DNA from 4 places in the Vibrio profundum genome. Region 1 is predicted to be linked to each of the others. Evidence: predicted binding sites of a transcription regulator. Region 1 holds the regulator's gene; each other region holds the start of a gene.
The links. Region 1 encodes MetJ, which represses methionine synthesis genes. Its sites were predicted from a motif close to TTAGACNTNTANANGTCTAA; they were not measured.

Region 1 (3,501 bases):
AGGTCCACTGGCTTCCAAACCAGTCATGGAAGGCAAGTCGCTACTCTTTAAGCGCTTCGCTAACCTAGATTCTATCGATATCGAAGTAAAACACCGCACCATCGATGAGTTTGTCGATACGGTCGCCAACATTTCCGATACCTTTGGTGGCATCAACTTAGAAGACATCAAAGCACCAGATTGTTTCGAAATTGAACGTCGCCTGATTGAGCGCTGTGATGTGCCCGTTTTCCACGATGACCAACACGGCACCGCTATCGTGACGGCGGCGGGAATGCTTAACGCAATCGAGCTGCAAGGTAAGAAGCTAGAAGAAGCCACCATTGTTTGTCTTGGCGCGGGCGCGGCGGCTGTGGCTTGTATGGAGCTACTGATCAAGTGTGGCGCGATGCGTGAAAAAATCTACATGTTAGATCGCAAAGGCGTGATTCACACTCGCCGTGATGACCTAAACGAATACAAGCAGCTGTTCGCCAACAACACCGACAAACGCACTTTAGAAGACGTGATTGACGGCGCGGACTTATTCCTTGGTGTATCAGGCCCTAACTTGCTATCACAAGACGCACTTAAGCTGATGGCCGACAAGCCTGTAGTCTTCGCTTGTTCGAACCCAGATCCGGAAATCAAGCCTGAACTGGCTCATCAAGTACGCCAAGATTTGATCATGGGTACTGGCCGCAGTGATTACCCGAACCAAGTGAACAACGTATTGTGCTTCCCGTTTATTTTCCGCGGTGCACTGGATGTTCGTGCAAGCGAAATCAATGATGACATGAAATTGGCTGCTGTTGACGCTATCCGTCATCTAGCCAAGGAACCAGTACCAGCAGAAGTACTCAAAGCTGCAGGCGCAGACAAACTAGAGTTCGGTAAAGATTATATTATTCCAAAACCAATGGACTCTCGCCTTCTTCCCCGCGTAGCAAAAGCCGTGGCGGAAGCAGCAGTAGCCTCTGGCGTTGCGCGCATTGAATTGCCAAGCAACTATATGCAAGAGCTGCAAGAAAAGAAGTAACGACTAAGAGCCGACTCTTATCGAATACGAAAAAAAACGCTGAGTTCATCTCAGCGTTTTTTTTATATTTTTAAGCTCAAACCTTACTCGCTATCGTAAGATTCAAACTCAATACCCATTTCTGTCATCAATGCTTTTGCTTCCGCGGGAATATCATCTGGACGATCTTTACGCATATCTTCATCAGTCGGCAGTGGTTGACCGGTGTACGCATGCAGAAAAGCTTCGCATAAAAGCTCACTATTAGTGGCATGGCGCAGATTATTTATTTGGCGACGAGTACGCTCATCTGTTAACACCTTCAATACTTTCAAAGGGATAGATACCGTGATTTTCTTTACCTGCTCACTTTTCTTTCCATGTTCAGCATATGGGCTAATGTATTCGCCGTTCCAGTCTGCCATTGCGCACCTTCAAAATTAGTTTTAACGTCAATCTAGTGCTGAATTTTAGCGGGATTTAAGGCTATAAGCAAAGACATTTAGCCATCTAGACTTGTTGACGTCTACAATTTTGAGCAGTAAAGTATCTCAATCAGCTTGAGCAAGCCACAGCCCACCGATTCATGAGCAGGAAGGAAACTAATTATGAGCAGCAGAAAACCGGCCACTATCGCCGTTCGAACTGGCATCGAATCTGACACCCAACATCACGCCGTTGTTCCGCCGATTTACCTTTCGACCAACTTTAGTTTCCCCGAGTTTGGTGACGTGCCGCAATACGATTACACTCGCTCAGGTAACCCAAATCGTGGGCTATTGGAACAAGCTCTATACGAACTGGAAGTCGGTCAAGGGGCGGTCGTGACCAACTGCGGCACTTCGGCGATAAACCTATGGCTATCATCTTTCTTGGCGGCTGGCGATCTGGTTGTCGCCCCGCATGACTGTTATGGGGGCACCTATCGACTGCTTAACTCTCGATCGCAAAAAGGTGACTTCGAGGTACTGTTTATTGACCAGTCCGACTCAGAAGCCTTGCAGCAAGCAATCGCAAGGCAGCCGAAGCTGCTGCTCATTGAAACTCCCTCCAATCCTTTAGTGCGTGTGGTGGATATTGAACAAGTATGCCAATTAGCTAAATCCGTTGGGACGCTTGTCGCTGTCGATAATACCTTTTTGACTCCGGTTTATCAGCAGCCGCTCACGCTTGGTGCAGATTTTGTGATTCATTCCACGACCAAATTTATCAATGGTCACTCCGATGTGATTGGGGGGGTCGTAATAAGCAAACAAGCTGAACACGCTGAACAGCTTGCATGGTGGGGTAATTGCATTGGTGCCACTGGTACCCCCTTTGATAGTTACATGACACTGCGCGGCATTCGCACCCTTGGCGCACGCATGAAGCTTCACGAAGAAAGTGCCAAAAAAATCTTAGCCTACCTGCAACAGCAACCATTAGTGAGTACCATTTATCACCCTAGCCTACCGACTCACCCCGGCCATGATATTGCTCTGAAACAACAAACGGGCTTTGGCTCGATGTTGAGCTTCGAATTTGCGGGATCGCAACAAAAGCTTAAACAGTTTGTTGGTGCGCTCCAGCTCTTTTCACTAGCCGAATCACTCGGCGGCGTAGAGAGTTTGATCTGCCACCCGGCGTCCATGACGCATAGAGCGATGGGAGAAGAAGCGCTCGCTGAAGCTGGCGTCACGCAGCAACTACTGCGCTTATCCGTCGGACTCGAGGACGCAGGCGATCTCATTAACGATTTGCAGCAAGCATTTCACCGCGTAACCACACTTTAGGAATCCACCAAAATGGCAATCTCTCGTCAATTACATAAATTTGGTGGCAGCAGCCTTGCTGACGCCGAGTGCTATCTGCGCGTTGTACGCATTCTGGAACAATACTCTAATGATAGCGATCTCGTCGTTGTCTCCGCGGCGGGTAAGACAACCAACCAGCTGATCGAATTCGTGCAAGCATTGGAAAAAGATGGTCGTGTTGCCCACGAGACCTTACAAGCACTGAAATATTTCCAGCGTGAACTGCTGCAACAATTATTGCATGGAGAAGAACAAGCTCAACTATTGGCGCAGTTAGAAGACGAAATTGCCACCTTAGGGCAAATCAACGCCCCGGTGAGTTCAACCCAACGCGCCGCTATTTTAGGTCATGGTGAAATTTGGTCATCGCGCTTGCTAGCGGTATTATTATCTCAACATGGGCTGAGTGCCAGAAGCCAAGATTCTAGAAGCTTCTTACGCGCGCAGCCAAGCCCTTTACCCGAAGTTGACCACGAGAGCTCTGCTCCATTATTACAAACCTTGTTAACTCAGCACCCAAGAAAACGACTGGTCATTACTGGATTTATGGCACAAGACCGCGAAGGGCAAACCGTATTGCTAGGTCGCAATGGTTCAGACTACTCTGCCACCATAATTGGCGCGCTAGCGAAAGTAACACGAGTCACTATTTGGAGTGATGTAGCAGGCGTCTATAGCGCAGATCCTCGCTTAGTCAGCGACAGCTGCCTA
Region 2 (3,501 bases), 110 kb from region 1:
GATGACTTCAAGGGGTTTACTGGCCTGTAGCCTCGCTTGTTCCGTGTCTTCAACAATAAATTCGGTGATCCCTTTAACTAGCGCATGTTCCAGCCTTTTTTCGACAGGTAAACTCCGCCACTCTTCGTTCGCTGAGTCCTCCGCTTGGCTCCCACCATGCTGCGAGTAATTCGCAGCAATATCGAGCAAGCGTTCAGTACCGTCCTCGCGCCGGTTAAGTACAACGTCTTCAACAGCTTCTCGTAGCTCATCTGGAATGTTGTCATACACTTCCAATTGTCCGGCGTTAACGATACCCATGTCCATTCCGTTTTTAAAACAGTGATATAGAAACACAGCATGAATCGCCTCTCGGACATAGTTGTTGCCACGAAATGAGAATGACACATTGGAGACACCGCCAGAGATCATCGCATGAGGTAAGTCGCGCTTTATATCCGCCACTGCACCAATAAAATCAACCGCGTAATTATTGTGATCGTCGATACCCGTCGCAATTGCAAAAATATTCGGATCGAAAATAATATCTTCCGCTGGAAAGCCAACCTCATCCACTAAGACTCGATACGCTTTACTGCAAATTTCTAGCTTACGCTCACGGGTGTCCGCTTGTCCTTTTTCATCAAACGCCATCACAATCACGGCCGCACCGTAGCGGCGAATCAGCTTAGCTTGCTGAATGAACTTTTCCTTGCCTTCTTTAAGAGAAATTGAGTTAACGATCCCCTTACCTTGAATGCATTTTAGACCCGCCTCTATCACTTCCCATTTCGATGAGTCGACCATGATTGGGACTCTAGCAATGTCTGGCTCTGAAGCGCACAATTTTAGAAAACGCACCATGCAAGCCTCTGAATCCAACATGCCTTCATCCATATTGATATCGATGATCTGCGCGCCATTTTCTACTTGTTGACGAGCAACATCTAACGCTTCATCGTAGCTTTCTTCTTTGATCAAACGTTTAAAGCGCGCCGAACCAGTGACGTTGGTGCGCTCACCGACATTAACGAATAACGTTTCTTTTTCGATGGTGACCGGTTCAAGTCCAGATAAACGACAGGCAACAGGGATTTCGGGTACGGTTCTCGGGGCGATATTTTTCACCGCTTGGGCCATAGCGCGAATATGGTCAGGTGTGGTGCCGCAGCACCCACCAATAATATTTAAAAAACCACTTTCAGCCCACTCTTTCACATGGGTCGCCATGTCTTGCGGCGACAAGTCATATTCGCCAAACGCATTCGGCAACCCTGCATTAGGGTGAGCTGAGACATGGCATTCAGCCAAACGTGACAATTCTTCAATATATGGCCTCAGCTCACTGGGGCCAAGCGCGCAGTTTAAGCCAAACGAGATTGGGTTCACGTGGCGCAGCGCATTATAAAATGCCTCTGTAGTCTGCCCTGATAGCGTACGCCCCGAAGCATCGGTGATCGTACCCGAGATCATTACCGGTAAGCTAAATCCTAATTCCTCGAACACCGTATCGACAGCAAACGCACATGCCTTGGCATTTAAGGTGTCAAAAATAGTTTCAATCAAAATGAGATCAACGCCACCTTTAATGAGGGCGTGGGTAGATTCTGAGTAAGCTTGCACCAACTGGTCGAAACTGACATTGCGAAAACCCGGGTCGTTAACATCGGGGGAAATAGAACAGGTACGGTTAGTTGGTCCTAACACACCCGCGACGTAGCGAGGTCTGTCTGGTGTTTTTTCACTCCATTCATCCGCAACTTGGCGGGCAAGCTGCGCGGCCACAAGGTTGATTTCGCAACTCAGGCTTTCCATTTCATAGTCAGCCATTGCGATTGTTGTGGAATTGAAGGTATTGGTTTCGAGAATATCGGCGCCTGACTGTAAATACTCAGCGTGAATAGCTTTAATTATCTCGGGCTGAGTCAGCACCAATAAATCATTGTTACCTTTTAAATCACAATGCCAATCAGCAAACCTCGTTCCTCTATATCCTTGTTCATCTAACTTGTAGTCCTGAATCATAGTGCCCATGCCGCCATCTAGCAGCATAATACGTTGTTGTAACTGAGCTTCGAGTTGTCTACTTCTTGTTCCCACAATATCACCTCATCCATCTGTGCTGATCTCATCCTATCACAGTAACAATAGAAATCTAGACGTCTAAAAATATTGAGAACAAGCATACTCAGGGCTGATTCATTTACCCACTATCAGAACAAACGCATTTGCTATTTCTGCCACCTACGACAAGAATTTGAATACCCTTTCTACTGATTAGAGCCTGCCCATGTCGGTGTATTATACCCTTTGCTTTCTCTCCGCTGCTGCCATGTTAATTGCTTTTATCAACAGTAAAATTGGCCAAATGCAAACCACGATAGCCATCACTGCAGGTTCCATGCTGCTATCGCTACTCATTGTCATAGCAGGACAAAATGATTGGTTCCATTTAACACAAATTGCCACCGAAACGGTCTCTCGAATCAACTTTGAAGCCTTCTTACTCAATGGAATTTTGGGGTTCTTGCTCTTTGCAGGCGGGCTGGGTATTAAGCTGCCCCACCTAAAAGCCCAACAGTGGGAGATTACGATTTTGGCTCTCGGGGCGACGCTCTTTTCAACCTTTTTTATTGGCTTTTGTTTATATGGCCTATGCCAAGCTGTAGGGATCCAGTTTGATCTGATTTATTGCTTATTATTCGGCGCACTCATCTCGCCAACCGATCCTATTGCCGTATTAGCCATTGTGAAAAAACTTCGTGCACCCGAACGTATTTCTACCCAAATTGAGGGGGAATCTTTGTTCAACGATGGCTTTGGACTAGTATTATTTGTCACACTGTTTACCGTTGCTTTTGGTAACGAACCACCGACAGTTCTAAGCGTGAGCGGTTTATTTCTGCAAGAAGCCGTCGGGGGCATTGCCTATGGCCTACTGCTTGGTATGGTGTTCCACTACTTGATTTCCTCCACCGATGACCCGTCGATGGAACTACTCTTCACGATTGGCGTCCCGACCGCAGGGTATGCGTTTGCCGATATATTGCATGTATCAGGGCCACTTGCGATGGTCGTTTCGGGGATAATGCTAGGAAATTGGACGCGTTTTATCGGTTTCTCCAAACAAAGTGAACAACAATTGGATCATTTTTGGGAATTGGTCGATGAGTTTCTCAACGGCGTGCTGTTCCTGCTTATTGGCATGTCTATGTTGCTGTTTGAATTTCATCAAGAGGATTGGGTATTGATGGCCATCGCGGTACCTCTCGTACTGGCTGCGCGTTATCTTAGCGTGTGGATATCTTATCTCGGGTTCAAGCGTTATCGACGTTACAACACTTGGTCGGTGAAGATCTTAACTTGGGGAGGATTGAGGGGAGGCCTAGCACTGGCAATGGCGCTATCGATTCCATCCGGAATTTGGGTGATTCCAGATAAACTTATCGATGTTAAAGAGGTCATTTTGGTGATGACCTATGCTGTGGTCGTGTTTTCTATCTTGATTCAAGGCTCAACGAT
Region 3 (3,501 bases), on a different contig from region 1:
AACTAAAACTTGCCCCAACTGCACACGCTGGTTGGTGGTAACGTTGATCTCGGCTATTTTTCCAGCCACTTCAGTCGACACATCCACAGCTTGCTCGGAGGCTAACTTACCGACTAGGTTCAGCGTTTGTGATAACTGCTGTAACTCCACGCGTTCCGTCACCACAAACACACGGCGCTGCTGAGCGGCTGGGTTAGCGAACAGATCAAGGCTACTCAGCAGAAAAAACGCCGTTAGCCCATACAGATTCCATTTATTCACCGTGTTTATATCCTAAACATAATAAACTGATATAAATATATACCTAAGTGAGCCATTGGCTCGCACCAGCTTACAATAGTGTTATCGGCACCAATTTTATTATTGAGATGAAATCGATTGAGTGAGATCGGTACACAAATAATAAATAGAATGAGAGAACTTGATGTTTTTAGTGAACAAATAGCCATCAAAACAGATAAATATTGGCAACTCTGACCAAAAAGTCAGCATTCGATTCAAAATAACAAGAAAAGTCTTTACAGGTTTTAAGAGTTTGCTATGATTCGCTCCGAACTTGAGTGAAGCGTTGGGAAAACATCACTTAAGCCACTTCCAAGAGAAGTGGGAAACACCCCTGGAGGGGTTCCCGAGTGGCCAAAGGGAGCAGACTGTAAATCTGCCGGCTCCGCCTTCGATGGTTCGAATCCGTCCCCCTCCACCATATTCTTCCTTAACTGGAAACCACTTAGCTAAAGCGTTGGGAAAACCTTAGTTAAGCTTACTTTTGAAAAGAAGTGAGAACATCCCCTGGAGGGGTTCCCGAGTGGCCAAAGGGAGCAGACTGTAAATCTGCCGGCTCCGCCTTCGATGGTTCGAATCCGTCCCCCTCCACCATATTTTCCTTAACTGGAAATTACTTAGCTAAAGCGTTGGGAAAACCTTAGTTAAGTTCACTTCTTAAAAGAAGTGAGAACACCCCTGGAGGGGTTCCCGAGTGGCCAAAGGGAGCAGACTGTAAATCTGCCGGCTCCGCCTTCGATGGTTCGAATCCGTCCCCCTCCACCATATATAAAAAGCCAGCTGAAAAGCTGGCTTTTTTGCATCTGAAGCAAAAACATATCAAAAAGTGCATTTAATTTTAAGTAAGTGACACACAGCCACCTACTTGAAACCAGAGAAGATCACTTATGACAAATAATCAGGTACTTGCTTAATACTATCTAGCACGACATCTGCGATAGATTCGCCTCGCTCAGTCACCGATTTCCCGGTACGCACCAATATTTTCGTGCCAACGCCAGCAGCATCAGCAGCCATCAGATCTTCCGCTTTATCGCCGACCATCACTGATTTAGCCATATCAATCTCAAGATGCTCTTTAGCAGATAAAAACATACCCGGCTTCGGCTTGCGGCAGTCACAATCTTGTTTGTATTTACCCACACCGTGCTCTGGGTGATGCGGACAATAGTATACGCCATCAAACTCAACACCATGGTCGACAAAATTCCAATCCATCCATTGGGTCAGCGATAGAAAACGGTCTTCGCTAAACAGGCCTCGCGCGATACCCGATTGGTTCGTCACGAGAACCAACTGGTATCCCATGTCTTTCAATCGCTTAGTCGCTTCAAAAACGCCGTCAACAAATTCAAAATCATGCTCATCATGAACATAACCGTGATCGACATTGATCACTCCATCACGATCTAAAAACACTGCAGGTTTGGCCAAAATTTAATTCTCAATTCACTTTCCAATAGAACAATTATTGCATGCTTTATAAGTGACATCACCCTAATTTCCCGCGTAACCAACTCTCAAACACCGCCTCTATATCTCCTTAAAAGGTCATCTAGACGTCTAGACGTAAAAATATCTATTGACTTATTTAAACGAAACTCATAGCATCTTTGGCTAGTTAATGTGTTGTTTACAACCAAATATTCTCATCTGATGTAGGTTAAAAAATGATTGAGATCAAACAGGTAAATAAAGTCTTCTATCAAAACGGAAGCCCAATTCCCGCACTGAAAGACATCAATTTGACGATTGAGCAAGGTGCGATTTTTGGCGTAATTGGCTCTTCTGGTGCTGGAAAAAGCACACTGATCCGTTGCGTCAATATGCTTGAGCAACCTACATCGGGCTCGGTGATTGTCGACGGGGTTGACTTAACAACCCTCAGCTCAGCTGAACTTGGACAAGCACGCCGCAACATAGGCATGATTTTTCAGCACTTCAACTTGCTCTCTTCGCGTACGGTGTTTGGTAACATCGCCTTACCACTAGAGCTCGCGAATAAAGACAAAGCCAGCATCGAAAATAAGGTGACACAGCTACTCGAACTTGTTGGCTTAACCGACAAGCGCGACAGCTACCCAGCCAACCTAAGTGGTGGGCAAAAGCAGCGCGTTGCGATTGCACGCGCACTGGCATCAGATCCAAAAGTATTGCTGTGCGACGAAGCCACTAGTGCCCTCGACCCAGCAACTACTCAATCGATTTTAGATTTGCTTAAAGAAATTAACCGTAAGCTGAACCTCACGATCCTACTCATCACTCATGAGATGGACGTAGTAAAGAGTATTTGCCATCAAGTGGCGATCATTGGGGATGGTCAGTTAGTAGAAAAAGGCAGCGTGGGCGACATATTCGCCCATCCAAAAACGGAATTGGCTCATCAGTTCATTCGCTCAACTTTGGATCTCACTATCCCTGAAGATTTTCAACAGCGTTTGCAAGCAAACCGCATTGAAGGTAGCTACCCGTTAGTGCGACTAGAGTTCACAGGAGCGACGGTTAAAGCGCCACTCATTTCGCAAATTGCCCGTCAGTTTAATATTGATATCAGTGTATTAAGCTCAGATATCGACTACGCTGGCGGCGTTAAATTCGGCATGATGTTAGCCGAAATGTTTGGTAGCGAAGCCGACGACCAAGCAGCGATTCAATTTCTTCGCAATCACCATGTAAAAGTAGAGGTACTGGGTTATGTTCTTTAATTCTGTCGTTGACTGGCTCAGCCTGAACAGCAGCTTAATTTTCGATGCGACTCTGCAAACTTTATACATGGTCAGCGTCGCGGGCATCGTTGGCTTTGCCGTTGGCATTCCTTTAGGTGTCGTTTTGCATACCACCAAAAAAGGCGGTCTGTGGCAAAACGTTGCGCTCAATAGAATATTAGGCGCGGTAGTCAATATTGGCCGCTCAGTACCCTTTATCGTCTTGATGGTAGCCATTATCCCTGTCACTAAGTTTTTTGTCGGCACCTTTATCGGTACCACTGCCGCTATTGTTCCTCTTAGCATCGGCGCCATTCCATTTGTGGCGAGATTAGTCGAAGGTGCCTTGATTGAAGTGCCAACGGGTCTTATTGAAGCGGCGCAGTCTATGGGCGCGACCCCAATGCAGATTATTCGTAAAGTGCTTCTTCCTGAAGCACTGCCGACCATTATTAACTCTGTCACCATCACGCTCGTAACTTTAGTCAGCTACTCGGCGATGGCGGGCACAGTC
Region 4 (3,501 bases), on a different contig from region 1:
CGAACGTCCCATCGGCACGCATGGTATCCAATGCCTCCTTCCATTTATTCATGTCAGAAACGGATATACTCTTAGACGCTGCAAAATAGATAACAGGTCTAGACAATACGTAGCCGAAATTGAGTTCATCAGGGTTGTATCCTCTAGTTTTATATACGTACTTACCGACTAATCTAGGGATAGCCCAAAGTTTAATCCGTCCTTTTCTCAGTTTTTCGACATTTTGCTCTTCGAAATTAACGGGCTCAATACTAATAAAACCCGCTTTTTTCAGCATTTCCTGAGCAGGAGTCCCACGCTGAACACCCACGGTGAGGTTGACGATATCATCCAGTTTATTAATGTTTATTTTTTTATCGATAGAGACCAGCACGTAATCATTATTGATTTCAGGAATAGGAGCGACCCACGTGAATTTTTTCTCCCTATCCGGCGTTCGAGATAAGGGAGTTATGCCAAAAAGATCTTTCCTAGAGGCCGTATTTTGAGCTCGAGCCCAAGGTAAAAACCTAAATTGGTCATTCTGGCCGACTCTGCGAGCCATCTCCCTCACCACATCGACAGAGATACCAGTTTGAACCCCATTCTCAACCATGGAATATGGAGGAATCTCTGCCGTTAGCAGAATGAGCTCTTTAGCTGAAGCGCTTACCGAAAAAATAAAAAAAATAGATAATATGATATTTTTCATTCCCACCCCTTACGCATTCCGGATACAAGCAAAGCCTATTTTCAACTAATTCTAACTAATGAACGAAGAATGCTTAATGCCGTATTTTTATATAGAGAAAACCAAGTAGAGTTTCATTCGGCATTTCTTTACCCAAATTCTAGCGTAATTTTTTATTCCGCGTTGATTTTAGATATGAAAAGTGGGTTGGTAATCTGTCGTGATAAGTCAACGCTCAAAAAAACACATAAGCAGCATCAAGATATCTCACGGGTAGATTGTGGTCACAATTTCAGGGATACCTAAATCCTAATCGACCGATTTCGTTTACTTTTAGGTAGGTAAGATCACATAAGTCCTCTCACTTTCTTTCGCTCGGTATTCCCACTTTATCAATTATCAAAATGGTGAATTAGCAAAGCTCACAATTGAGTACATTGTTAATTATAAACGTTCGCGCGCCTTATTCTAGGGCATATTAGCTCAGTATTTCTTCATACCTTCCGTTGTAGCGAATTTCTTTTAAGCCTTGCTTGAATTGGCCGATCAGAGCCTGATCTTTGGAAGAAAACATCACATCCACAATAGCACTGAATAACACCGTGTTATTAACCGAGAAGCGTTGGGTTTGATTGGGGAAATTTTTCTTCACAAGCGACCACTTGATTCGAACGATAGGGTATATATCTAAATACACGCTAATGCCTTGGGTCAAAAAGGCCGTTTTCGTGATCTGACTTAATGCAAAGCTAATTGGCGCCCTTATACGTGGCTTCAGATAATATCTGCCAACGTTTCTTCATTGCATTGACTGTTGCCTGCGAAACTCCATGAGTATTCGCATAACGGCCTTGGCATTCGATCACTTCTATCTCTGCGTTATACCGTTGAGCCATTTTCAAGTAAGGTTTCATTTCCCACAACCGAACAAAGGTATTGGATACGACGACACTTCTACCTTGTTGTAACGATTGCTTAGCAGAATGTTGGCACCACGAGTGCGCTTGTTTAAGTCGAGTCGCATCGAACTGATATTCGCCATCATCATTCACAAAATACATATCTGCTTCAAAGTGATCGGCGCTGTACGTTTTGGCAAGGGTGGTTTTTCCCGATCCCGGTAAACCTCGAACCAAGGTTAATGTTAACGTCATAGAACCCGCTATAGTTAAGTGAATAGACAATGTTAAGAAAAATCAGCGTGTTTGACTATCGACTTTTTATTGTTATTCGGTTAAGTTTAGAAGTATAGACGTCCACAAGCATAGGGAGCCCGCTGTGCCGATCAAAATTCCTGACCTGTTACCTGCCTCAGACATACTAAGACAAGAAAACATCTTTGTGATGTCTGAATCACGAGCCTCTAGCCAAGAAATTCGACCTCTCAAGGTACTAATTCTAAATCTAATGCCACTAAAAATAGAAACTGAAACTCAGTTTCTTCGTCTACTATCCAACAGCCCTTTACAAGTGGACGTTGAACTTCTTCGAATCGATAACAGAGACAGCAAAAACACCCCTTCTGAACATTTAGATAACTTTTATCGACAATTCGACGCAGTAAGGACTAAAAACTACGATGGATTGATCATTACGGGTGCCCCACTTGGCTTAGTGCAATTTGAAGATGTTATTTACTGGGAACACCTTCAAGCAGTCATGACTTGGGCCCGTGACCACGTCACTTCTACCTTGTATGTTTGTTGGGCAGCACAAGCCGCACTGAAATTATTATACGACCTACCTAAAAAAACTAGGGACAATAAACTATCCGGCGTATACCAACACGAAATACACCAACCGTTCCACCCGATACTCCGAGGTTTCGACGATACCTTTCTAGCGCCGCATTCGCGCTACGCAGACTTTGCACCAAGTTTTATTAGCAGCAATACTGACCTAGATATTTTAGCAACGTCGGATGTGGCCGGTGTTTATCTCGCATCAACCAAAGATAAAAGAAATGTATTTGTGACTGGCCACCCTGAATATAACGCCCTGACCTTGCATCAAGAATATACTCGCGACCTTGCAGAAGGGTTGGATCCTGTTATTCCGATAAATTACTACCCAAACAATGACCCCAACAGTGCACCGAAGGCCAGTTGGCGGAGCCACGGGCATTTACTATTTTCAAACTGGCTAAATTACTGCGTTTATCAACAAACACCTTACGATTTGGCGCATTTTCGTGAGTCCGCATTTACCAATCAAGAATAAGATCACCTTTTAAGAAAAGTGAAAGTATTAAGGCGAGCAAAAAAACGCCTCACCAATCGAGATAATGCTACCGATGGTGTCTAATCCTACAGCAACTATTTACTATTGATGCTCTGCCACCATTTGGAGAGCATCATGCAAAAATTGTTTACCTACGCTGTCATATTTCTTTTGTCAGCCTGTAGTCAGCGGCCTCTCCCTGCACAAAATCACTCTCCCCCAACTTCAAGTAAAGCGTTGGCGGAATCAAGAGTAAAACTAGGGTTAGCGTACCTAAAAAAAGGTCAATTCCTTAAAGCTCGAGAAAATTTATGGAAAGCGAATGAATACGATCCTACTTCACTCTATGTCCAGCTTGCGCGAGCGCATTATTTCGAATTGGTTGGAAATTTAAACCAAGCCGATAGTACTTATCGAACAGCATTAGCCCAGAAGCCCAATAATGGCCACGTTCTCAACAACTATGGCACCTTTTTGTGCAAGCAAGATCAGTATGTTCTCGCCAATCAATACTTAAAGTCGGCCATAAAACAACCCGGTTTTTTACTCATCGCTGCAGGCTATGAGAACGCTGCTTTGTGCGCACTGAAAGCTGGTGATAAAAGCAGCGC

Region 2: metH (methionine synthase) is a predicted target of MetJ. The motif match lies at 2,127-2,146, and genes of this name have one in related genera.
Region 3: metN (methionine ABC transporter ATP-binding protein MetN) is a predicted target of MetJ. The motif match lies at 1,838-1,857, and genes of this name have one in related genera.
Region 4: metA (homoserine O-succinyltransferase MetA) is a predicted target of MetJ. The motif match lies at 1,911-1,930, and genes of this name have one in related genera.

Annotation. Positions count from the first base shown of each region.
Region 1 is NZ_JAKJTA010000006.1:197,194-200,694, forward strand. Features, by position in the region: gene L4C34_RS06915 (malic enzyme-like NAD(P)-binding protein) at 1-1,018, shown strand, start outside; gene metJ (met regulon transcriptional regulator MetJ) at 1,102-1,422, opposite strand; gene L4C34_RS06925 (O-succinylhomoserine (thiol)-lyase) at 1,606-2,769, shown strand; gene L4C34_RS06930 (bifunctional aspartate kinase/homoserine dehydrogenase II) at 2,782-3,501, shown strand, end outside.
Region 2 is NZ_JAKJTA010000006.1:90,654-94,154, forward strand. Features, by position in the region: gene metH (methionine synthase) at 1-2,079, opposite strand, end outside; gene L4C34_RS06375 (cation:proton antiporter) at 2,270-3,501, shown strand, end outside.
Region 3 is NZ_JAKJTA010000003.1:89,380-92,880, reverse strand. Features, by position in the region: gene L4C34_RS00545 (efflux RND transporter periplasmic adaptor subunit) at 1-261, opposite strand, end outside; tRNA gene L4C34_RS00540 (tRNA-Tyr) at 619-703, shown strand; tRNA gene L4C34_RS00535 (tRNA-Tyr) at 792-876, shown strand; tRNA gene L4C34_RS00530 (tRNA-Tyr) at 963-1,047, shown strand; gene gmhB (D-glycero-beta-D-manno-heptose 1,7-bisphosphate 7-phosphatase) at 1,168-1,716, opposite strand; gene metN (methionine ABC transporter ATP-binding protein MetN) at 1,953-2,987, shown strand; gene L4C34_RS00515 (methionine ABC transporter permease) at 2,977-3,501, shown strand, end outside.
Region 4 is NZ_JAKJTA010000005.1:339,345-342,845, reverse strand. Features, by position in the region: gene L4C34_RS05960 (substrate-binding periplasmic protein) at 1-691, opposite strand, end outside; gene L4C34_RS05955 (hypothetical protein) at 1,149-1,367, opposite strand; gene L4C34_RS05950 (ATP-binding protein) at 1,420-1,824, opposite strand; gene metA (homoserine O-succinyltransferase MetA) at 1,949-2,890, shown strand; gene pilW (type IV pilus biogenesis/stability protein PilW) at 3,026-3,501, shown strand, end outside.